DNA from 4 places in the Allobosea sp. MMO-172 genome. Region 1 is predicted to be linked to each of the others. Evidence: predicted binding sites of a transcription regulator. Region 1 holds the regulator's gene; each other region holds the start of a gene.
What was found. Region 1 encodes PhoB, which activates phosphate uptake and scavenging genes when phosphate is short. Its sites were predicted from a motif close to TGTCATNNANCTGTCAT; they were not measured.

Region 1 (5,349 bases):
AGACGCCAAAGGCGACCTTCGATTTCGCCTTCCGCAACGCCAGCTTCGCCGCTGCGCTGCTGGTGCTGGTTCTGCTTGCCGCCATCATGGCCTCGATGGTCATCGGTGGCTGGCCGGCCTTCCGCGAGTTCGGCCTCGGCTTCATCACTTCGAGCGTCTGGGATACCCAGAACGAGCAATACGGCGCCTGGCCGGCGATCGTCGGCACGCTCTCCACGGCGCTGATCGCGCTGGTGATCGGCGTGCCGCTCTCGCTGGGCATTGCTGTCTACCTGACGCAGCTCGCCCCGGCCTGGTTCAAGAAGCCGGTCGCGACCGCGATCGAATTGCTCGCCGCCGTGCCTTCGATCATCTACGGCATGTGGGGCCTGTTCGTATTCGTGCCGCTCTTCGCGGCCTATGTGCAGATCCCGCTCTCGAACATCGTCGAGGGCATGCCGATCGTCGGTACGGTGCTCTACTCGCGCTCGCCTTCGGGGCTCGGCATCTTCACCGCCGGCATCATCCTCGCCTTCATGATCGTGCCGTTCATCGCCTCGATCACCCGCGACATGCTGGAGCAGATCCCCTCGGTGCTGCGCGAGAGCGCCTATGGCATCGGCGCGACGACCTGGGAGGTCGTGCGCCACGTCCTGGTGCCGCAGGCCGGCGTCTCGATCATCGGCGCGGTGATGCTCGGCCTCGGCCGCGCGCTCGGCGAGACCATGGCGGTGACCTTCGTTGTCGGCAACGCCAACCGGCTCTCGGCCTCGATCCTCGATCCCGGCTCGACCATCGCCTCGCGCATCGCCAACGAGTTCAACGAGGCCATGGGCCTGCAGCTCAACGCGCTGATCGCGCTCGGCTGCATCCTGTTCTTCGTCACCTTCGTCGTCCTCGTCATCGCGCGACTGCTGGTCGCCCGCGTCAAGCGCTACTGAGGCTCAACCCCATGACCATGACGACCTCGCCCCGCGAACTCCCCCACGCTCCCTGGGGGCGCGTGCGCCAGTCGCGCCGCACCGCCGACCGGATGATGAAGATCATCGCCACCGGCTTCACCTTCACCGCCATCTTCGTGCTGTTCTGGATCCTCGGCATGCTCCTGGTGAAGGGCATCGGCGGACTCTCGGTCGCGACCTTCACGGCGGTCACGCCCGGCCCCGGCACGGAAGGCGGCGGCATCGCCAACGCTATCGTCGGCTCCTTCGTGCTGACCTTCCTCGGCATCGCCATCGCCACGCCGATCGGCGTGCTCGCCGGCACCTGGCTTGCGGAATATGGCCGCGGCTCGAAGCTCGCCAACCTGATCCGCTTCATCAACGACATCCTGCTTTCGGCGCCGTCGATCCTGATCGGCCTGTTCGTCTACGTCATCCTGGTCGAGCCGTTCCGCGGCTATTCCGGCTGGGCCGGCGGCGTCGCGCTCGGCATCATCGCGATCCCGGTGATCGTGCGCACCACCGAGGACATGCTGAACCTCGTCCCCGGCCCCTTGCGCGAGGCGGGTGCGGCGCTCGGCGCGCCGCCCTCTGTCGTCATCACCTCGGTGACCTGGCGCGCGGCCAAGGCCGGCATGGTCACCGGCATCCTGCTGGCGCTCGCCCGCATCGCCGGCGAGACCGCGCCGCTGCTCTTCACCGCGCTCAACAACAATTTCTGGTTCTCGCCGACGCTGGTCGGCGGCGTCTCCAACCTGCCGGTGACGATCTACCAGTTCGCCTCCGCCCCTTACGAGAACTGGCAGCAGCTCGCCTGGGCCGGCTCGCTCATCATCACCGTCTCGATCCTCGTGCTCTCGATCGTTGCCCGGCGTATCGTCGCCGGCAGCAAGTGAGCCTGAAACCAACCCGGTCGCGACCGACCTTGAGGACCTAAGTCGATGCTTTCGACCCTTGAACTCTCCCCCCAGTCGCTCGATGCCGAGGCGCCCGTCCGGATCGCGGTGAAGAACCTCGATTTCTACTACGGCGAGCACAAGGCGCTGAAGAACATCAATCTCGACTTCCGCGACCGCCATGTCACGGCGCTGATCGGCCCGTCGGGCTGCGGCAAGTCGACCCTGCTGCGCATCTTCAACCGCATCTACTCGCTCTATCCGGAGCAGCGCGCAGAAGGGCAGATCATGCTCGACGGCCGCAACATCATCTCCAACGACGTCGACGTGAACGAATTGCGCTCGCGCGTCGGCATGGTTTTCCAGAAGCCGACGCCGTTCCCGATGTCGATCTACGACAACGTCGCCTTCGGCATCCGCCTCTACGAGAAGCCGCCGAAGTCGGAACTCGACGACCGTGTCGAGGGCGCGCTGCGCCGCGCCGCGCTCTGGGACGAGGTCAAGGACAAGCTGAAGAGTTCCGGCATGGGCCTCTCCGGCGGCCAGCAGCAGCGCCTGTGCATCGCGCGCACCATCGCGCAGAAGCCGGAAGTGATCCTGTTCGACGAGCCGACCTCGGCGCTCGACCCGATCTCGACCGGCAAGATCGAGGACCTGCTGGAGCAATTGAAGAGCGACTTCACCATCGCCATCGTCACGCACAACATGCAGCAGGCGGCGCGCATCTCGCAGTACACGGCGTTCATGTATCTCGGCGAAGTCATCGAGTTCGCGCCGACCAACACCATCTTCATGAACCCCGCCAAGAAGCAGACCCAGGACTACGTCACCGGCCGTTTCGGCTAAGCGGCGACGAGGAGGACACCCCTATGACCGACCACATCGTCCGCTCCTACGACGCCGATCTCGAAGGCATCCGCCGCAGCCTTGCCGAAATGGGCGGCATGGCCGAGCGCATGCTGGGCGATTCCACGGTCGCGCTCGTTCGCCGCGACACCGCGCTTGCCCAGAAGATCATCTCGGCCGACCAGCGCCTCGACAATCTCCAGCGCGAGGTCGAGGAAAAGGCCGTGCTCACCATCGCCCGGCGCCAGCCGCTGGCGCAGGACCTGCGCGAGCTGATCTCGGCGATCCGCCTCGCTTCCGATATCGAGCGCGTCGGCGACCTCGCCAAGAACATCGCCAAGCGCGCCGTCGCCATTGCCGGGCAGTTCCAGCCGCCGCATCGCGCGGTCGTCGGCCTCGAGCATATCAGCCGCCTCGTGCAGGCCCAGCTCAAGGACGTGCTCGACGCCTATGCCGCGACCAACGAGCAGAAGGCGCTCGAGGTCTGGAAGCGCGACGACGAGATCGACGCGCTCTACACCTCGCTGTTCCGCGAACTCCTGACCTATATGATGGAAGATCCGCGCAACATCACCTTCTGCACGCATCTCCTGTTCTGCGCCAAGAACATCGAGCGCATCGGCGACCACACCACCAATATCGCCGAGACCATCCATTACCTCGTCACCGGCGATTCCCTCGATGCGAACCGCCCCAAGCTCGACACGACCAATATCGAGGTCGAAGCGGTGACGGGAAACTAAGGTCAAAGCCAACATGGCCGCACGCATCCTGATCGTCGAGGACGAGGAGCCGCTCACCCTGCTGCTGCGCTACAATCTCGAAGCCGAGGGCTTCGAGGTCGACAGCGTCGCGCGCGGGGACGATGCGGAATTGCACCTGCGCGATCACACGCCCGATCTCGTCCTGCTCGACTGGATGCTGCCGGGCCTGTCCGGCATCGAGCTTTGCCGCCGACTGCGCTCGCGCCGCGATACCGAGCGCGTGCCGATCATCATGCTGACGGCGCGCGGCGAAGAGACCGAGCGTGTGCGCGGGCTCGCGACCGGCGCCGACGACTATGTCGTGAAGCCGTTTTCGCTACCGGAACTGATCGCGCGCATCCAGGCGCTGCTGCGCCGGGCCAAGCCCGGGCATGTCGCGGGCCTGCTTGCGGCCGGCGATCTCGAACTCGACCGCACGACGCGGCGCGTCCGCCGGGCGGGCAGCGAATTGCATCTCGGGCCGACCGAGTTCCGCCTGCTGGAATTCCTGATGCAGGCGCCGGGCCGGGTATACTCCCGCGCCCAGCTGCTCGATGCCGTCTGGGGCCGCGACGTCTATATCGACGAGCGCACGGTCGACGTTCATGTCGGGCGGTTGCGCAAGGCGATTACGCCCGGCGATGCGAAGGACCCGTTGCGCACGGTGCGCGGCGCCGGCTATGCCTTCGATGAAACCTTTGCGCGCGGCGGCGCCGCGTAAGCCTTAGGCGTCCGGGCCACCCTCGATATCGCCGGCCCAGGCCAGCGCCTTCTCAAAGTCCTCGGGCTTGAAGGCGCGGACCTTGACGAAGGGGATCGCCGGATCGAGCAGATCGATGAAGCCGGCGAGCCAGCCCTTGTTGGTGATCACGGCCTCCTTCGGGAAGCGCTTCAGTTCCCAGAGCTTGCCGATGCTGTAGCGCGCGTCCTTCCAGGCGGCGGTGAGCGTCATGTCGGTGAAATCGGTGAGATCGACGAGCACGCCGACCTTCTCGTGGCGGGCGAGCTTGGTGCCGATATCGGCCATGATCGCGTCGACATCCTCTCCGGTCAGCGTCTGCATCAGGCGATAGGCCGCGACATGGTCCGGCGCGGGCAGAATGGTCAGCATGGCTCCTCCTCCCCAGCATCAACGCGCCGAGGAAGGGGAGGTTTCGTCGGCCGGGTCAGGCGGGTGCCCGGGTGGCGGCGTCGAATTGCGCGGCTTCTGATTTCAGCCAGGCGATGAAGGCATCTAGGCCCGGGCGCGAGGGCTGGTCGAGCGGGCGCGTCAGCCAGCAGCCGATGGCGCTGGTGAAGCCGAGGCCCAGCGGATTGACCAGCGCGCCGGAGGCCAGCTCGTCGGAGACATAGCAGCGTGGCGCCAGCGCGAAGCCCAGGCCCGCTACGGCGGCGCTGGTGATCACCGAATAATAGCCGTAGCGCACGGTGTGCTCGGGCACTGCGCCGCGCAGGCCGTGCGCCTCGGTGAACTCGGCCCAGAAGGTCGGCATCTGGTAATGCTGTAGCAGCGTCGCCTTCTGGATGTCGGCGGCGCGACGGAAGCCGCCCATGCGCTCGATCAGGTTGGGCGCGGCGACGAGCGCGACATCGCGGCCGAAGAGGTAATGCGCCTCCTTGCCGGGCCAGGGTTCGACACCATGGGCGATCTCGATATCCGGCTCCTCGGTCTCGCTTTCGCTGACATAGTTGGTGAACTGCACGTCGACGCCGGGGTGGGCCTCGGCGAAGGCGGGGAAGCGCGCCATCAGCCAGCGTTCGCCGGCAATAGCGATCATATGCAGGCGGATCGGCCGGGCGATGGCGTTGCGCTCCACGAGACGCCGCGCGCCGCGCTCCATCTGCTCCAGCGCCGCCTCGGCATAAGGCAGGTAGATCGCGCCGGCCTCGGTGAGCTTGAGGCCGAGCGGGCTGCGGTCGAACAGCACGGTGCCGAGATGATGC
Region 2 (5,349 bases), on a different contig from region 1:
CTCCCATTCGCGGAAGCGGGTTTCGCGAAACTGCGCCCAGACGATGCCCTTATGCGAGAGCGACCACAGCCGGAGGATGCGCAGGAAGCCGAAATTCTCCAGCCATTGCGGCGCAAGCAGCGTCAGCAGGATGAAGAGATCGAGCAGCATGGACGGCTGGCGCAGCAGCCTGAGCATGTTGGACGAGGCCAGCAGGCGCGCCGCGATCTCGGCGACCATGATCACCGCGACGGAATAGTCGATCCAGAGGAAAGCCGCGTTCTCCCTGAGCAAGGGCGTCAGGATGAAGAAGGCGATGATCAGCAGGTCGATGACCGTCGTCACGGCCTGGAAGCGCAAGGCGGCGGGCGAGCGGCCGTGATAGAGCTGGCGCAGCCGGTCGCGCAGGGCTTCGAAGCGGCTCTGGTCGGGCGGGGCGTCGGCGGCATCCATCGCCGACAGCATAGGCGCTAGACCAGCGCGCCGCTACGCCGCGTGGCCACCGCATGGACCGCATACCCGCGATAGGGCGCACTGACCCGACAATCGGCACCTGCCGCCTCGGCCATCCCTCGCACGACCTCGGGGAGCCCCTCGCGCGGCGTGACATGGAACAGCGCGAGCCAGCGCAGCAGCACTGCCTTGAATGGTGCCGGCAAGCCTGCCTGATCGCCGAAATCGACGATATGCAGCGAGCCACCGGGGCTAAGTCGGCGCAAGGCCTCAGTGACGACGCCCTGCCAGGGCGGGATCATCGAGAGCGCATAGGAGATCACGATCCGGTCGAAGCCGGCGCGGCCGAACAGCACTTGGGGATCGAAGCCCGTAGCATCGGCCTGCGCGAGCCGGATCCGGCCCTCAAGCCCAGCCTTCGCGACCGAGCCCTGCGCCGTCTGCAGCATTGCGCTCGAGACGTCGAGCCCGTGGCAGGCGCAATCCGGATAGCGCTGCGCGATGCGGATCAGGTTGCGCCCGGTGCCGCAGCCGATCTCCAGCACGCTCCCGCCCTTCGGTGGCTGCAATCCGTCGATGAGCTGATCGCGGCCGAGCAGATAGAATTTCCGGCTGGCATCGTAGATATGGCGCTGGTGCCGGTAGATCCGGTCCATCAGCCCGGCAGCCGAGCCGCCCGCAGCCTCGGCCGCGCTCACTGCGCCGGCCCCTTCAGCTCATAGAGGTGGAAACCGCCATAGATCGCCGAGCGATCCTGCCGGCAGAGCTCGCGGCTCTTATCTTCCGCGTAGTGCCACTGGTCGAGGATCGCGGCCGGCACCCTCCCGGGCAGCAGGCGCTCGTCGGCGGCGGTGCGGAAGATCACCCGCGCGCCCGGCCGGGCCGTCCGCGTGATCTGCGACCACAAGGCCGTGAGATCGGCGTCGTTCATCCAGTCCTGAGCGTCGAGCAGCACATAGGCGTCGCAGCTCTCGGCCGGCTGATCTTCGAGGAAGGCCGTGACCGCACTCTGGCGATAGGAAACCTTTGGAGCCCGCTCCTTCACCGCCGCGAAATGCTGCTTCTGGAGATAGGGCGGGAAGGCCGCATCCGGCCCTTCGCCATAGCGCCGGCCGAAGGCCTGCTGGGCGAAATAATTGTCCTTCAGGTCGAAATCACAGGCGAGACGCTCCAGCCGGAGCTTCAACGCCCCCAGGATGCCGTCCTCGCCATCGGCGGCCAGCGCCTTGTATTGCGCCGGCGGGATGCCGAGCCCGTAGAGCGAGGCGGGCTGCCGCACGAGCCAGCGCACCAGCTTGCGCTCGAAAACCGGCGCGAGATGCCTGTCATAGAGCGCCCGCTGCTCGGCCAGATCGCGCGCCGCCAGCATCGCCTTGGGATTGCCGCCGAGCAGCCGCGCCAGCACATGCCCGGTGCCGATGAAGCGGCCGAGCAGGCCATAGCGATGGAACCCCCGAGCGAAGAGGTTGATCCGGCGCCGGCCGTTCAGTCCCCGCCCCTCCCAGTACCCGCGCGAGACGGCATCGAGATGATCAGCGATCTCGCGATCGTAGAGCGCGACATTGGCGCTCTCATTGGCCCGGCCGAAGAAGCGCAGGAAATCGTCCTGGTTGTCCATCCGCGCCAGCGCCGCGAGCTTGAGCCGACCTAGCGCGATATGGGTGGCGTTGAGATCGACCGCGCTGACCCGGATCGGCGCGGCCGTCAGATAGGAGAGGATGTTGCAGGAGCCGGAGGCGATCGCCACGACATGGTCGCCGGCCTTGAGCTCAAGCGCCGCCATGTCGACGACCGGGTCCTCCCAGATCTGCGGATAGACCAACCCCGAGAAGGCGCGGGCGAACAGCCATTCCAGCAGGCCGGCCTTGGAGAGCGTCTTGCTGCGCCGGACGGCCTGTCCCAGGCCTGAGCTCGTCATGCGGCGGGCCGCGCGTGCCGTTTGCGTCGCCTGTTCGGTCACCGGTTTTCCTCCCTTTGCGGGTGGCCGGGCTGCTAGAGGAGTCGCGTGACGGTCCGGTGACGATGCCACGGCATCGTGAAACGACCGGAGATCGGCGGGGCTGAAATTCCGCGCGCGAAGCCCCATATTGGCGACACGAAAGCCGATGAGGCGCTCCCGCCAGGAAGGAGATCGCGATGGGTCTGATGAGCATGTTCGGGGCCGAGAAGAAGCAGGAGGAGAGCTTCCCCTTCCAGCTCACCGACGCCGAGTGGCGCGCACGCCTGACGCCTGAGCAGTACCGCATCCTGCGCGGCCACGGCACCGAGCGGGCGGGCTCCTGCGCGCTGAATTTCGAGAAGCGCGCCGGCATCTTCTCCTGCGCCGGCTGCGATCAGAAGCTGTTCAAGTCCGGCAAGAAATTCGAGAGCGGCACCGGCTGGCCGAGCTTCGACCAGCCGCTGGAAGGTGCGGTCGGCACCACCGAGGACCGCAGCTACGGCATGCTCCGCGTCGAGGTTCACTGCGCCAATTGCGGCGGCCATCTCGGCCACGTCTTCCCGGACGGCCCGCCGCCCACCGGCCTGCGCTACTGCATCAATGGCGAGGCGATGAATTTCGAGCCGGAAGCGGCTTGAGTCGCGCTTTCGTCATTCCGGGGCGCCGCGCAGCGGCGGACCCCGGAATGACGGAAGTGCTCTACGAAACAGCCGGCACCGCCCGTCGCGCCAGCGCGGCAGCATCCACCGACGGTGGCAAATCGCCGAACTGTCCCGCCCAGCCATCGCCCAGCCGCGTCGCAATGAACGCATCCGCCACGGCAACCGGCGCGAAGCGCAGCAGCAGCGAGCCCTGGAGCAGCAGCGCCAGCTTCTCTGTCAAACGCCGCGCCTGCCCCTCGTTGCGCATCATCTCGGGCAACTCGCCCTCCAGCCGCTTCAGAGCCGCATCATAGCGCCGGTCCGCCCCGGCAGCCGCCGTCAGCTCCGCCCGCAGCACGTCAACCGCCCCCTCCTCGCGCGCCAGCGAGCGCAGCACGTCGAGGCAGATGACGTTGCCCGATCCCTCCCAGATCGCGTTGAGCGGCGCCTCCCTGTAGAGCCGCGCCATCGGGTTCTCCTCGATGAAGCCGTTGCCGCCGTGGCATTCCAGCGCCTCGGTGACGACGGCCGGCGCCCGCCGCGTGATCCAGTATTTTGCGATCGGCGCACCGACACGCGCCAACAGCCGCTCACTTTCGGACGCCTCCTGCCGGTCGAGCGCCGCGAACAGTCGGAACGCCAGCCAGGCCGCCGCCTCCGCTTCGATCGCGATATCGGCGAGGACATTCTGCATGATCGGCTGGTCGATCAGCGCCTTCTGGAAAGCGCGGCGATGATGCGCATGATGCGCCGCGAGCGACACCGCCATCCGCATCAGCCCGGAAGATGCCGCCGCGATATCGAGCCGCGAATTGTGGTTCATCGACAGCCCCGTGCGGATGCCCCGGCCCGGCTCACCGATGAGATGGCCGATGGCTCCCCTGAATTCGACTTCCGAGGATGCGTTCGAACGGTTGCCGACCTTGTCCTTCAAGCGCTGGATCGCAACGCCGTTGCGCGCGCCGTCCGGCAGCCAGCCCGGCACGACGAAGCAGGAAATGCCTTCCCCGGTACGCGCCAGCGTCAGGAACACGTCGGAATGCGGCACCGAGAAGAACCATTTCCGCCCGTGCACCGAGAAGGTGCCGTCGTGATTATCCTCCGCGGAAGTCTGGGTCTGGCGCAGGTCGGAGCCGCCTTGCGTCTCCGTCATCGCCGTGCCGACGGTCGCGCCCGCCTTGAGATGCGCGGGCCCCTGTCGCGGATCGTAGCGGTTGGAGGTGACGAGCGAGCCCCATCGCTCCCACAACGCCGCATCCTGCCTCAGCACCGGCACGGCGGCATAGGTCATGCTGATCGGGCAGCAGATGCCGCTCTCCGCGCCGTACCAGAGATATTGCAGGGCGGCCCGCGCGACCTGCGCGCCGGGCTCGGGCCGGTTCCAGGCGAGCGCATGTGTCTCCTGCCCGATGGCGAGGCCCATGAGTTCATGCCAGGCAGGATGGAAGGCGATCTCGTCGATGCGGTTGCCGAAGCGGTCGAAGGCCTTCAGCTCGGGCGCATGGCGATTGGCGAGATAAGCCAGCTCCTGCACTCGCGCCGAGCCGACCGTCCGCCCCGCCTCGTGCAGCCGCTCGCGCGCCCAGTCGGCACCGAAAGTCGAGACGACCTCCGGCAGCACCGGATCGGCGGCGAAGGCGTCGTAGCCGGCCAGCACCGGCACCTGATTGGTGACCTCCCAGCGCTCTGCTCCGCCCTGTCCGGTCATTGCTGCCACCTCCCTGTGGAACGGGATATAAAATGATCGCTCCGGCAGGGCGCAATCCTGACAGCGACGCCCTATATTCGCCGGAGAACGAATCACGCACGAGCAGCGCACACCCTTGTCCGACGCAGACCCCTTTTCCGCTCCCTCGCCCCGCCCCGGCGGCCTCGCCGCGCGCGCTGCCGCGCAGCCGGCGGCCGGTTATCTCGCGGGGCTGAACCCGGAGCAGCGCCAGGCGGTCGAGGCGACGGAAGGCCCGGTTCTGGTGCTCGCGGGCGCCGGCACCGGCAAGACCCGCGTACTGACCACCCGCATCGGCCACCTGATCTCGACCAGCCGCGCCTACCCTTCCCAGATCCTCGCGGTGACCTTCACCAACAAGGCGGCGCGCGAGATGAAGGAGCGCGTCGCCCATCTCGTCGGCCCCGTCGCCGAGGGCATGCCCTGGCTCGGCACCTTCCACTCGATCTCGGCCAAGCTCCTGCGCCGCCACGCCGAACTGCTCGACCTGCGCAGCGACTTCACCATCCTCGATACCGACGACCAGATCCGCCTGATGAAGCAGGTGATCCAGGCCGAGAACATCGACGAGAAGCGCTGGCCCGGCCGCATGCTGGCGGGCTTCATCGACA
Region 3 (5,349 bases), on a different contig from region 1:
AGCGCGACTTCACCGGCGCCTCCTCGCTCTTCACCTTCGAACTGAAGCCGGTCTCGATGAAGGCCGTCGGCGCGATGCTGGACGGGCTCGCGCTGTTCGGCATCGGCGCCTCGTGGGGCGGCTATGAGAGCCTGGTCCTGCCCTTCGACTGCAAGGACTACCGCACGGCGACGAAGCCGGACTTCAAGGGGCCGACGATCCGCATCCATATCGGCCTCGAGGACCTCGAGGACCTCAAGGCCGATCTCGACGCCGGCTTCGCTCGCCTGCGCGCGGTGGGGTGAGCCAGCACGCGCTTTGTCCTTCCGGGGCTTCGCGGAGCGAAGAACCCGGAACCCACGACCGGGCGAGCCGCTCGCAACCGAACACTCCGCGTCTCACCCCGTCGTGGGTTCCGGGTTCGCGCCTGCGGCGCGCCCCGGAATGACAAGGGTTGGGTGATCGAATGTTGACAGACCTCAGAGCTTGCCGATCTCGAAATCGCGGCCGAGCAGCTTCGCGAGCTGCTTGAGCCGCCCTTCGACGCGCTCGCTCGCCAGCGCCGCGAGGTCGTCGGGGAAGCGCAGAAGCAGGCGGTTGTCGACGCAGGAAGCCGGAATGCGCGGCAGAATGCCGGACATGCCGGCCGAGAGCAGATAGGCGACGCGGAAGATCGCCGCGATCAGCATGGCCCGCGCCAGCACCATAGGCGAGAGCAGGGTCTTGAGCCCGGCCGCGGCCGGCGAACTCGCCTTCATCCCGGCATAGCGATGGAAGATCGTCAGCGCCAGGAAGGCCCGGCCGACATGGTCGATGCCGGTGAAATAGGCATGGGCGATGACGTTCATGCTCTGCTCGCCGCGATAGTCGGGATGGGCGCGCCAGCCGATATCGGAAAGCAGGCAGACCGTCTCGATCATCCGGCCCGAGGGCTCGTCCTGCGGCAGGCCGGCCGTTTCCAGAATGCCGCGGGTCCAGTTGATCAGCTCGGCCGCATGGCGCGGGTCGCGGGCACGCAGCAGGTTGTAGTCGCGCGCGGCCTGCATCAGCGGGTCGGCGCTCTGCTCCTCCGGCGAAAGCTGCTCGTGCAGCAGGCCCTCGCGCACGCCCTGTGCCGAGATGATGATCTCGCGCGGCCGGCCGCGCTTGATCAGCTCGTCGAGCACCAGCGCGCCATAGGCCAGGAGCGGACGGCGGGCCGAGGATACGGAATCGATCGCGTCGAGCACCGAGACGTCGGCCCGCTCGACCAGCTTGACGAAATCGGCCACGTCGCGCGTCGGCACGGAATAGCCGTGCATCACGTTCAGCGGATAGGCCGCGCGGTGCTGATGGAGTGTGGCCAACGCGCGCCAGGTGCCGCCGACGGCGTAGAAGTCGCGGCCCTTCATCGCTGCGAGCTGCGGCAGCTTGTCGAGCTCGTCCTTGACGATCTTCTCGGCCGCCTTGAGCGAGCCCTTCGAGCGATCGAGCAGGGCGAGACCACCGAGCGGGACGCTGGCGCCCTGCCCCACCGCGCCGTCCTTGACGGAGATCAGCTCCAGGCTGCCGCCGCCGAGGTCGCCGACCACGCCATCGGGATTATCGAAGCCCGAGATCACGCCGAGGCCGGAAAGCACCGCCTCGCGCCCGCCCGAGATCAATTCGATCGGCTGGCCGATCGCTTCCTCTGCGCGGGCGATGAACTCAGGGCCATTGCTCGCATAGCGCGCCGCGGCGGTGGCGATGACGCGGATCTCGCCGACATGCATCGCTTCGCAAAGGATGCGGAAGCGCACCAGCGCGTTGATCGCCTTGGCGATGGCATCGTCGGCGAGCCGGCCGGTCGAGGCGACCTGCCGGCCGAGCCCCGCCATCTCCTTCTCGTTGAAGACCTGCGAGGGCGCACGCGCCAGCATCTCGTAGACGACGAGACGGACCGAGTTCGAGCCGATATCGACGATGGCGATGGTGTGGGACAGCGCGAGCCGCCCCGGCGCATGCCGGAGCTCAGGCCTTACGTCCCCCTCGGCGCGAGAGGGAGCGGGGACTTGAATTGGAGAGCGATTTTCCACGTCCGGACAGACTCGGGTTCGTCATGAAGTACTTATGCGCGTTGAACGGCTCTTCGTTCGGCGCGGGGACAATGCGGCGCGAACCGCCATCGGGCAATATCGTCCAGCTCTGCTCGTTGTCGAGCAGGTTGGCCAGCATGATCTGGTCCAGCAACTGCTGATGCACAGTCGGGTTCAGGATCGGGGTCAGCGCCTCGACGCGGCGATCGAGATTGCGCGGCATCAGATCGGCCGAGGAAATGTAGATCTTGGCCTTGGGCGACGGCATGCCATGGCCGGCGCCGAAGGCGTAGATACGGGTGTGCTCCAGGAAGCGGCCGATGATCGACTTGACCCGGATGTTCTCGGAGAGGCCGGGCACGCCGGGCCTGAGGCAGCAGATGCCGCGCACGACGAAATCGATCTCGACGCCGGCCTGGCTGGCGTCATAGAGCGCGTCGATGATCTCGGGGTCGACCAGCGAGTTGCACTTGCCCCAGATCGCGCCCTTGCGGCCGGCCTTCACATGGGCGACCTCCTCGGCGATGTCGTCGAGCAGGCGCTGCTTCAGGCTGGTCGGCGAGACCGCCATGCGCTCCAGCCCGGCGGGCTCGGCGTAGCCGGTGATGAAATTGAAGACGCGGGCGACATCCTGCGACAGCACGGGATCGGCGGTGAAGAAGGAGACGTCGGTATAGATGCGTGCCGTGATCGGGTGGTAGTTGCCGGTCGCGATATGGCAGTAGCTGACGAGCTGGCCGGCCTCGCGGCGCACGACGAGTGACAGCTTGGCGTGGGTCTTGAGTTCGATGAAGCCGTAGACGACCTGTACGCCAGCGCGCTCCATCTCCTTGGCCCAGCGGATATTCGCCTCTTCGTCGAAGCGGGCCTTGAGCTCGACCAGCGCGGTGACCGACTTGCCGGCCTCGGCCGCTTCGGTCAGAGCCTTGACGATCGGGGAGTTGGCCGAGGTGCGGTAGAGCGTCTGCTTGATCGCGACGACATTGGGGTCGCGCGCCGCCTGCTGCAGGAACTGCACGACGACGTCGAAGCTCTCATAGGGGTGGTGGACGAGCAGGTCCTTCTGGCGGATCGCGGCGAAGCAGTCGCCGCCATGCTCGCGGATGCGCTCCGGGAAGCGGGCGTTGTAGGGTTTGAACTTCAGGTCCGGCCGATCGACGCCGACGAGCTGCGAAAGCTCGTTCAGGCCGATCATGCCGTTGACCTCCACGACCTCGTCGCTGTCGACCTTGAGCTCGCGCACGATCATCCGACGCAGGTGGTCGGGCATGCCGGTCGAGAGTTCGAGCCGGATGACGACGCCGAGGCGGCGCTGCTTCAGCATGGTCTCGAAGACGCGGACGAGGTCCTCCGCCTCCTCCTCGATGTCGAGATCGGAGTCGCGGATGATGCGGAAGGAGCCGGCGCCCTTCACCTCGTAACCCGGGAAGAGCTTGCTGATGAACAGCGAGACCGCGTCGTCGAGCGCGATGAAGCGATGCAAGCCCTCGCGCGCCAGATCGGGCAATTCGATGAAGCGGTCGATCTTGGTGGGGACGCGGATCAGCGCGTCGAGCTGGCGGCCGTCATGCTTGCGCTCCAGCGCCAGGGCGATGGTGAAGCCGAGATTGGGGATGAAGGGGAACGGATGCGCCGGGTCGATCGCCAGCGGCGTCAGCACCGGGAAGATGTAGTTGAGGAAGTAATCCTCCAGCCAGATCCGGTCCTGCGGGCCGATATCGGCCGGCTGCAGCAGGTGGATGCGGTTCTCGTGCAGATCGTGGCGCAGCTCCGCCCAGCGTGCTTGCTGATCGGCGGTCAGGGCCGCGACCGCCTCGCCGATGGCGACGAGCTGGCCGGCCGGCGTCAGCCCATCCTGGCTGCGCGTGACGACGCCGGCCTTGAGCTGCTCGCGCAGGCCGGAGACGCGGACCATGAAGAATTCGTCGAGGTTGTTGGCGGAGATCGAGAGGAAGCGCAGCTGCTCCAGCAGCGGGTGGCTGCGATTCGAGGCCTCCTCCATGACGCGGCGGTTGAACTGGAGCCAGGACAGCTCGCGGTTCATGAAGCGCTCCGGCTGATGGCGCAGAGGCGCCGCGTCAGCCTCGCTGGAAAGCTTCTCCGGCTCGTCGATCACGGTGTCGAGGGTCATGCGCTTCACTCGCGTCCTGGTCGTCTTTCCGCTCATGCTGCCGTTGAAGCCATTCTAGTGCGACGGTTCGATGACAAGCGACATGATTCAGCCTGCGCCATGGCGATCACGCATCTGCGGCGCGGACATAGACGAAGGCCTCGTTGCCCGATTTCAGCCTGACCGCGATGCGCCTGTAATCCGAAACCTCGTAGGAATCGGCAGCGGCCAGCTCCGCCGCGGTGATGCGGAAGACCGTGCCATCGACCTCGTCCGCCGGGTTGCCGGTGCGGGCGACGATCGGATGATGCGTCTCGCCGCTCGTCGCGACCACGTCGGGGTCGGTGATCGCGATCATGCTGCGGGCAAATCCGACCAGCGCATCTTCCCGGCCTTCGAGCTCGCGCCCGAACGTGGCGAGCTGGACGTTCTTCTGGCGCAGCGTGCCATAGGAGAACAGCCAGATATCCGCAGCGTCTTCGCTCATTCCGCCCTGCCCTTCCGTCATGGTCAGACGCCGGTCAACCCGGCTCCTCCGGAAACAGTTCCGCCAGCGCCTCCTGCACCAGCGGCCGCGTCACGCGCCGGCCACGTTCGAGCGCGAGCCGGTCGAGCCGGTCGACCACCTGCCGCGCAGCGGCGAAGGAGCGCTCCATCCGCATGGCGAGAGCGTCGATCACGGCGATGTCGACCACGAGCTGGCGGTCGATGAAGAGCTTGACCAGCAGCGCCCGCAGCAGCCCGTCATCCGGCGGCTCGATCGTCGCGGCCGGAGCGAGCCGGAGCCGTGAGAGCAGATCCGGCACGCTCAGGCCCCAGAGATCGGGCGCGCTTCGCGCCGTCAGCAGCAGGAAGCCGCCGCGCGCCTTCATCGCGTTCATCAGGTGAAAGAGCGCGCGCTCGTCGAGGGTGCCCGCATCGCAATCCTCGACCACCAATGCGCCGCCGGAGACCAGATGCGGCACCTGCGCTTCGCTCAGCTCGCTCGCGGGAATCGTCCAGGCATGGGCGGCCCGCGCCCAGATCGCGGCGAGATGGGTCTTGCCGGCGCCTTCCGGGCCGGTCAGGCGCAACCAGGCCTCGGGCCAGGCCGGCCAGCGCTCGATCAGGCCATAGGCCGCCTCGTTGGAGGCGCCGACCAGGAAATCCTCGACGCCATGGCGGCTGTCGACCGGCAGGTCGAAGGCGAGCTGGCGCGGACGCGGG
Region 4 (5,349 bases), on a different contig from region 1:
CGAAGGTGCCAAGATTGCCGAAGCCGGAGATGATCTTCCAGAGCGATGTCTCGAGCGTCGTCAGCCCGTAGACGAAGAAGCCGGCCAGCGCGACGATGGTGCCGATCGTCGCGAGCTTCGTCCTGAGCGAGCCGCGGATCGCGGCTTCGTGGCGGCGCAGGATGTCGGCGCGCTCGGCCGTCGAGAGGGCGAGGCTCATCGGCCGTGCTCCAGGCTGAGGAGGGCGTGGCGCAGACGCTCGGTGGCGTAGTCGATCAGCATCACGGCGACGATGATCAGCAGCAGGATGGCGCTGACATCGGTGAAGTAGAACTTGCGGATGGCCTCGATCAGGTCCTGACCGATGCCGCCGGCGCCGACGAAGCCCATGATCGAGGCGCCGCGGACATTGATCTCGAAGCGCAGCAGCGCATAGCTCGCGAAATTGGAGAGGACCTGCGGCACGACGGCGAAGCGCACGATCTGCCACCAGCTGCCGCCGGCGGCGGTGACGCCGTCGACTGGCTTGAGGTCGATATTCTCGACCACCTCCGAGAAGAGCTTGCCGAGAGCGCCCATGGTGTGGATCGCGATGGCGAGCACGCCGGGCAGCGGGCCGAGGCCGAAGGCGATGACGAAGATCAGCGCGAAGACGATCTCGGGAACGGTGCGGCAGAATTCGAGATAGCGGCGGACCACGAAGCGCAGCCAGGTGGCGCGGCCGAGATTGGCGGCGGCGGCGAAGCAGAACAGGAACGCGCCGGCAACGCCGAGGATCGTGCCGACATAGGCGATGAGCACGGTCTGCCAGAGCAGCTTCAGCCAGCCCTTCAGGCCCCAGTACCATTCGGCGAGATCGGCGCCGAGGCTGGAGAGGCGCAGCGTCGGCAGCGTCTCGTAGATATATTTCGGGAAGCGGTGGATGTTCTCGAAGAACTTGGCGAGATCGACCTCCGCGCCACGCGCCGAGAGCAGCACGCAGGCGATGAAGACGGCGATGCCGATCAGGGCCTGCCGGCGCTTGGCGGATGAAGCCTGCCGATAGGCCTCGGCATGGGCCCGGATGGCCGGGTCGTTGCTGTCGATCGCGAGGGTCATGGAGTTTGCGTCCGTTTCCGGAGAGGGCGCCAGGTAGCGCCGCAGCCGTCATGCTCGCCCTTGTGGCGAGCATCCACGTCTTGAGAACCGCATGCGATCCGCGAAGCGAAGACGTGGATGGCCGGGACAAGCCCGACCATGACGGCGAGAGCAGGCGTGCTGCTTACGACGACTTCTTCTTGCGGAGCTCGTCGACGAACTTGTTCAGCTCGATGATCGGGTCATAGGCCTTGTTGTCGACGGCGACGAGCGGGCCCTGCTTGCCTTCATAGATCTTGTCGAAGGCGGCCTTGTCCTTGGTGGCGAGGTTCAGCACCGCGTCGCGGATCTTGGCCTTCAGCTCTTCCGGCATGTCGGTGAGATAGGCCATCGGCGAGTTCACGATCTGCTCGGACTTGTAGATGATCCGGAAATCCTCGGCCTTGGCCATGTTCTTGCGGGCCATGCGCTGCAGGTTCGATTCCTGCTCGTCGTTCCACCAGTTGGCGGCGACATCGACCGTGCCCTGCTGCAGCGCGATGATCGCGTTCTCGTGGCTGCCGGTATAGACGACCTTCGAGAAGAAGCTTTCCGGCTCGATCTTCATGCCGTTCAGCGCGAAGCGCGGGACATTGTTGCCCGACGTCGAGTTCGGGTCGACGAGGCCGAGATTCTTGCCCTTGAGATCCTCGACCTTCTGATAGGGCGAGTCTTTCTTCACGTAGAAGACCGAGTGATAGCCCTTGGTGCCGTCGAGATTGGTCTCGATGGCGAAGGCATCGACCTTGGCGCCGGTCATGCGGGCGCGGGCGAAGGAGGACGGGCCGTAGGAGGCGATGTGGATGTTGCCGGTGCGCTGACCCTCGATGATCGCGGCGTAGTCATTGGCGATGCGCAGCGTGACCTTGGTGCCGAGCTCCTTGGCGAGATACTGTACGAAGGGGGTGTAGCGCTCGGTGACGCCCGAGGCGTTCTCGGAGGGGATGATCGCGAAGACGAGCTCGGGATACTTGGCCTTCCAGTCCTGGGCGACAGCCGGGGTGGCGGCGAGCGCGAGGCCGGCGGCGACAAGCGAGAGGGTATGACGACGGGTCAGCATCTGTGTGCTCCTGGTTTGAAGGCGTGATGGTCTTCTCGCGGCGACGGCCCTCGGGCCGGTCCGGCGATCTCTGGAAATCAGGCGGTCTTCTGGCGGGCGCGCTTCGCCTCGGAGGCGGCGATGGCGTCGAGCGCATCCAGTGCCTCGGCGCCGGCATCCTTGGCCTCGATGCCGTAGAGCTCGGCGGCGATCTCGCGGGTCAGCGCCTGCGGCACGTCGTCGAACACGACCTTGCCGGCGGACATGCCGATCAGGCGGTCACAGTATTTCGCAGCGATGTCGAGGTCGTGCAGGTTGCACATCACGGTGATGCCGTCCTCGCGATTGATGCGGAACAGCGCGTCCATGACGACCTGGGTGTTGCGCGGGTCGAGCGAGGCGATCGGCTCGTCGGCGAGGATGATGCGCGGCTCCTGGACGAGGGCGCGGGCGATGGCGACGCGCTGCTGCTGGCCGCCGGAGAGGGTCTCGGCGCGCTGCGCCAGCAAGTGGCCCATATCGAGACGCTCGAGCGCCGCGATGGCGCGGATCTTGTCGTCCTCGGAGAAGCTTTTCACCAGCGTCAGCGCCGCCGAGCGATGGTTCAGCCGGCCGAGCAGGACATTGGTCAGCACGTCGAGGCGGCCGACGAGATTGAACTGCTGGAAGATCATCGCGGTATCGCGGCGCCAGCGGCGGAGCGAGGCGCCCTTCAGCCCGGTCACGTCCTGCTCTTCGCAGACGATCCGGCCGGAGGTCGGCTCGGTCAGCCGGTTCAGCATGCGCAGCAGCGTCGACTTGCCGGCGCCGGAGGGGCCGATCACGCCGACCATCTCTCCCTTCGGCACGGTCAGGGTCACGGTGTCGACCGCGTTCCTGTCGCCAAAGCGCTTGGTCAGACCTTCGATGCGGAGCATGGACTGGTTCTCGGGCACGATGCGGGCATGAGCGCATTCCCGTCCGGCCAGGGCCGGAGGGTCAGGCGTCTCGATCGCCGCGAGCCCTAGAGGCCGCGGATGACAGCGACGTGACAGGGTGTGGAAGGCCCTGAAAAGCGCGATTTGCGCTCTCGCGAGCCGGTCAACGTTTCGTGAGGTGCCCAGAATGCGCTTGGACGATCCGCGGCTTGGCGGCAGGATGATCGTGGATGTCTGTGTGCGGCGGAGATGCCCGTGACGGTGGGCCTCTTATCGGCAAGCATCTTGCATTGATGCCTGCGAGGCCGAAACGATACGGCATCGGCACAAGAACCGCTGTTTTTGTGCCGCTGTGGCGCGCCGGCATCTTAGCAACGCCTTTCGTTCCATTTAAGACCAATGGGCGGCAACGGAGCCTCCAGCCTGATGAAGCGGTTCGTTCTTCTTGTTCTCGTCGCCGCCATCGCGGGCGGCGGCTATTACGCCTACCGGAACCAGCGCACCGGCACCCAGCAGGCGCAGGCCAGCGCGGTCACGGGTCCGCGCGGCGTGCCTGTCGAGATTGCGTCCGTGGAGCTGGCGACCGTGAGCGAGGAGGTCGAGGCGCTCGGCACGCTCGCCGCCGATGAATCCGTCGTCATCGCGCCGGAGATCGCCGGCCGCGTCATCTTCCTGGGCTTCAAGGAAGGCGAGCGCGTCAAGGCCGGGCAGGAGTTGGTCAAGCTCGACACGGCGATTCTCGATGCAGAGCTCAAGCAGGCAATGGCCGATCTCGGCCTCGCCCGCGATACCAATGATCGGCTCAGGGGGCTGGTCTCGCGCGGCTCGGGCACGCAGGTCGCGCTCGAAGAGTCCGCAGCCAAGCTCGCGTCCAGCGAGGCCCGCGTCCAGCTCGCCAAGGCCAAGCTCGCCCAGTCGACCATCGTGGCGCCGTTCACCGGCGTCGTCGGCCTGCGCTCGGTCGGCGTCGGCGACTACGTCTCGGTCGGCAAGCAGCTGATCACGCTGACCAGCATCGACCCGATCAAGATCGATTTCCGCGTACCGGAGATCTATCTGAGCCGCCTCAAGGTCGGCCAGCCCGTGCAGATGAAGGTCGATGCCGTTCCGGACCGGAAATTCCAGGGCCAGATCTACGCGATCGATCCTGTGGTCGACGTCAACGGCCGGGCGATCCGCCTGCGCGCCAACATCCCCAATGCCGATCTCGCGCTGAAGCCCGGCCTCTTCGCCCGGCTCGCCATCACCGTGGACTATCGCGAGAAGGCGATCGTCGTGCCGGAGATGGCGGTGGTGCCCGATGCGGTCGGCAAGATCATCTACGTCGTCGACAAGGGCAAGGCGAAGAGGGTCGTCGTCGAGCTGGGCAAGCGCCTGCCGGGCAAGGTCGAGATCATCAGCGGGCTGACGCCCGACATGCAGATCATCACCGCCGGCCAGATGCGCCTGCGCGACGGCGCGATCATCGCGATCAAGGACAAGGTCGTCCAGACGAGCCAGCTCTAGGACCGCGCCGATGAGCCTCTTCGAACTCTTCGTCCGCCGGCCCGTTCTCTCGACGGTGCTGAGCCTTCTCGTCATCCTGATCGGCATCGTCTCCTACGGTCGCCTGACCGTCCGCGAATACCCGAATATCGACGAGCCGATCGTCTCGGTCCGCACCGATTATCGCGGCGCCTCGGCCGAGATCATCGAGACGCAGGTCACCCAGATTCTCGAGAACTCGATCGCCGGCATCGAGGGCATCGAGATCATCTCCTCGGCCAGCCGCCAGGAGCGCAGCTTCATCCAGGTGCGCTTCCGCCCGGATGTCGATCCCGACGTCGCCGCTTCCGACGTGCGCGACCGCGTCAGCCGCGTGCGCAGCCGCCTGCCGGACGAGATCGACGAGCCGGTCATCGCCAAGGTCGAGGCCGACGCGCAGCCGATCCTCTATCTCTCGCTGACCAGCTCCAAGGACGGGCCGCTCGAGCTCACCGACTTCGCCGACCGCTTCATTTCCGACCGCGTCCAGAACGTCACCGGCGTGGCGGAGGTCCGCATTCTCGGCCAGCGCCAATATGCGATGCGCATCTGGCTCGATCGCGCCCGCATGTCGGCCTACGACATCTCGGTCCAGCAGATCGAGGCGGCGGTCCGGGCGCAGAATGTCGAGATCCCGTCGGGCCGGATCGAGAGCAACGACCGCGAATTCACGGTGCTTTCGCAGACCAGCATGACGACCCCGGCCGAGTTCCGCGAGATCGTGGTCAAGGACGCCAACGGCTTCCCGGTCAAGCTCAAGGACATCGCCAAGGT

Region 2: the regulator PhoB is predicted to act here: its motif matches at 2,438-2,454, upstream of WFK61_RS10200 (BtaA family protein).
Region 3: the regulator PhoB is predicted to act here: its motif matches at 4,224-4,240, upstream of WFK61_RS14635 (RNA degradosome polyphosphate kinase).
Region 4: the regulator PhoB is predicted to act here: its motif matches at 3,151-3,167, upstream of phnC (phosphonate ABC transporter ATP-binding protein).

What each region holds. Positions count from the first base shown of each region.
Region 1 covers NZ_JBBCUM010000004.1:229,200-234,548, forward strand. Annotated here, with positions in the region: gene pstC (phosphate ABC transporter permease subunit PstC) at 1-920, shown strand, start outside; gene pstA (phosphate ABC transporter permease PstA) at 932-1,816, shown strand; gene pstB (phosphate ABC transporter ATP-binding protein PstB) at 1,862-2,662, shown strand; gene phoU (phosphate signaling complex protein PhoU) at 2,686-3,405, shown strand; gene phoB (phosphate regulon transcriptional regulator PhoB) at 3,419-4,126, shown strand; gene WFK61_RS08300 (SpoIIAA family protein) at 4,130-4,516, opposite strand; gene WFK61_RS08305 (LysR substrate-binding domain-containing protein) at 4,572-5,349, opposite strand, start outside.
Region 2 covers NZ_JBBCUM010000005.1:233,596-238,944, reverse strand. Annotated here, with positions in the region: gene WFK61_RS10210 (potassium channel family protein) at 1-432, opposite strand, end outside; gene WFK61_RS10205 (class I SAM-dependent methyltransferase) at 450-1,088, opposite strand; gene WFK61_RS10200 (BtaA family protein) at 1,127-2,350, opposite strand; gene msrB (peptide-methionine (R)-S-oxide reductase MsrB) at 2,578-3,009, shown strand; gene WFK61_RS10190 (acyl-CoA dehydrogenase family protein) at 3,071-4,720, opposite strand; gene WFK61_RS10185 (ATP-dependent helicase) at 4,836-5,349, shown strand, end outside.
Region 3 covers NZ_JBBCUM010000009.1:7,384-12,732, reverse strand. Annotated here, with positions in the region: gene metC (cystathionine beta-lyase) at 1-284, shown strand, start outside; gene ppx (exopolyphosphatase) at 459-2,033, opposite strand; gene WFK61_RS14635 (RNA degradosome polyphosphate kinase) at 1,969-4,164, opposite strand; gene WFK61_RS14630 (gamma-glutamylcyclotransferase family protein) at 4,271-4,630, opposite strand; gene WFK61_RS14625 (P-loop NTPase family protein) at 4,665-5,349, opposite strand, start outside.
Region 4 covers NZ_JBBCUM010000003.1:307,885-313,233, reverse strand. Annotated here, with positions in the region: gene phnE (phosphonate ABC transporter, permease protein PhnE) at 1-199, opposite strand, end outside; gene phnE (phosphonate ABC transporter, permease protein PhnE) at 196-1,077, opposite strand; gene phnD (phosphonate ABC transporter substrate-binding protein) at 1,241-2,155, opposite strand; gene phnC (phosphonate ABC transporter ATP-binding protein) at 2,233-3,051, opposite strand; gene WFK61_RS06680 (efflux RND transporter periplasmic adaptor subunit) at 3,478-4,557, shown strand; gene WFK61_RS06675 (efflux RND transporter permease subunit) at 4,568-5,349, shown strand, end outside.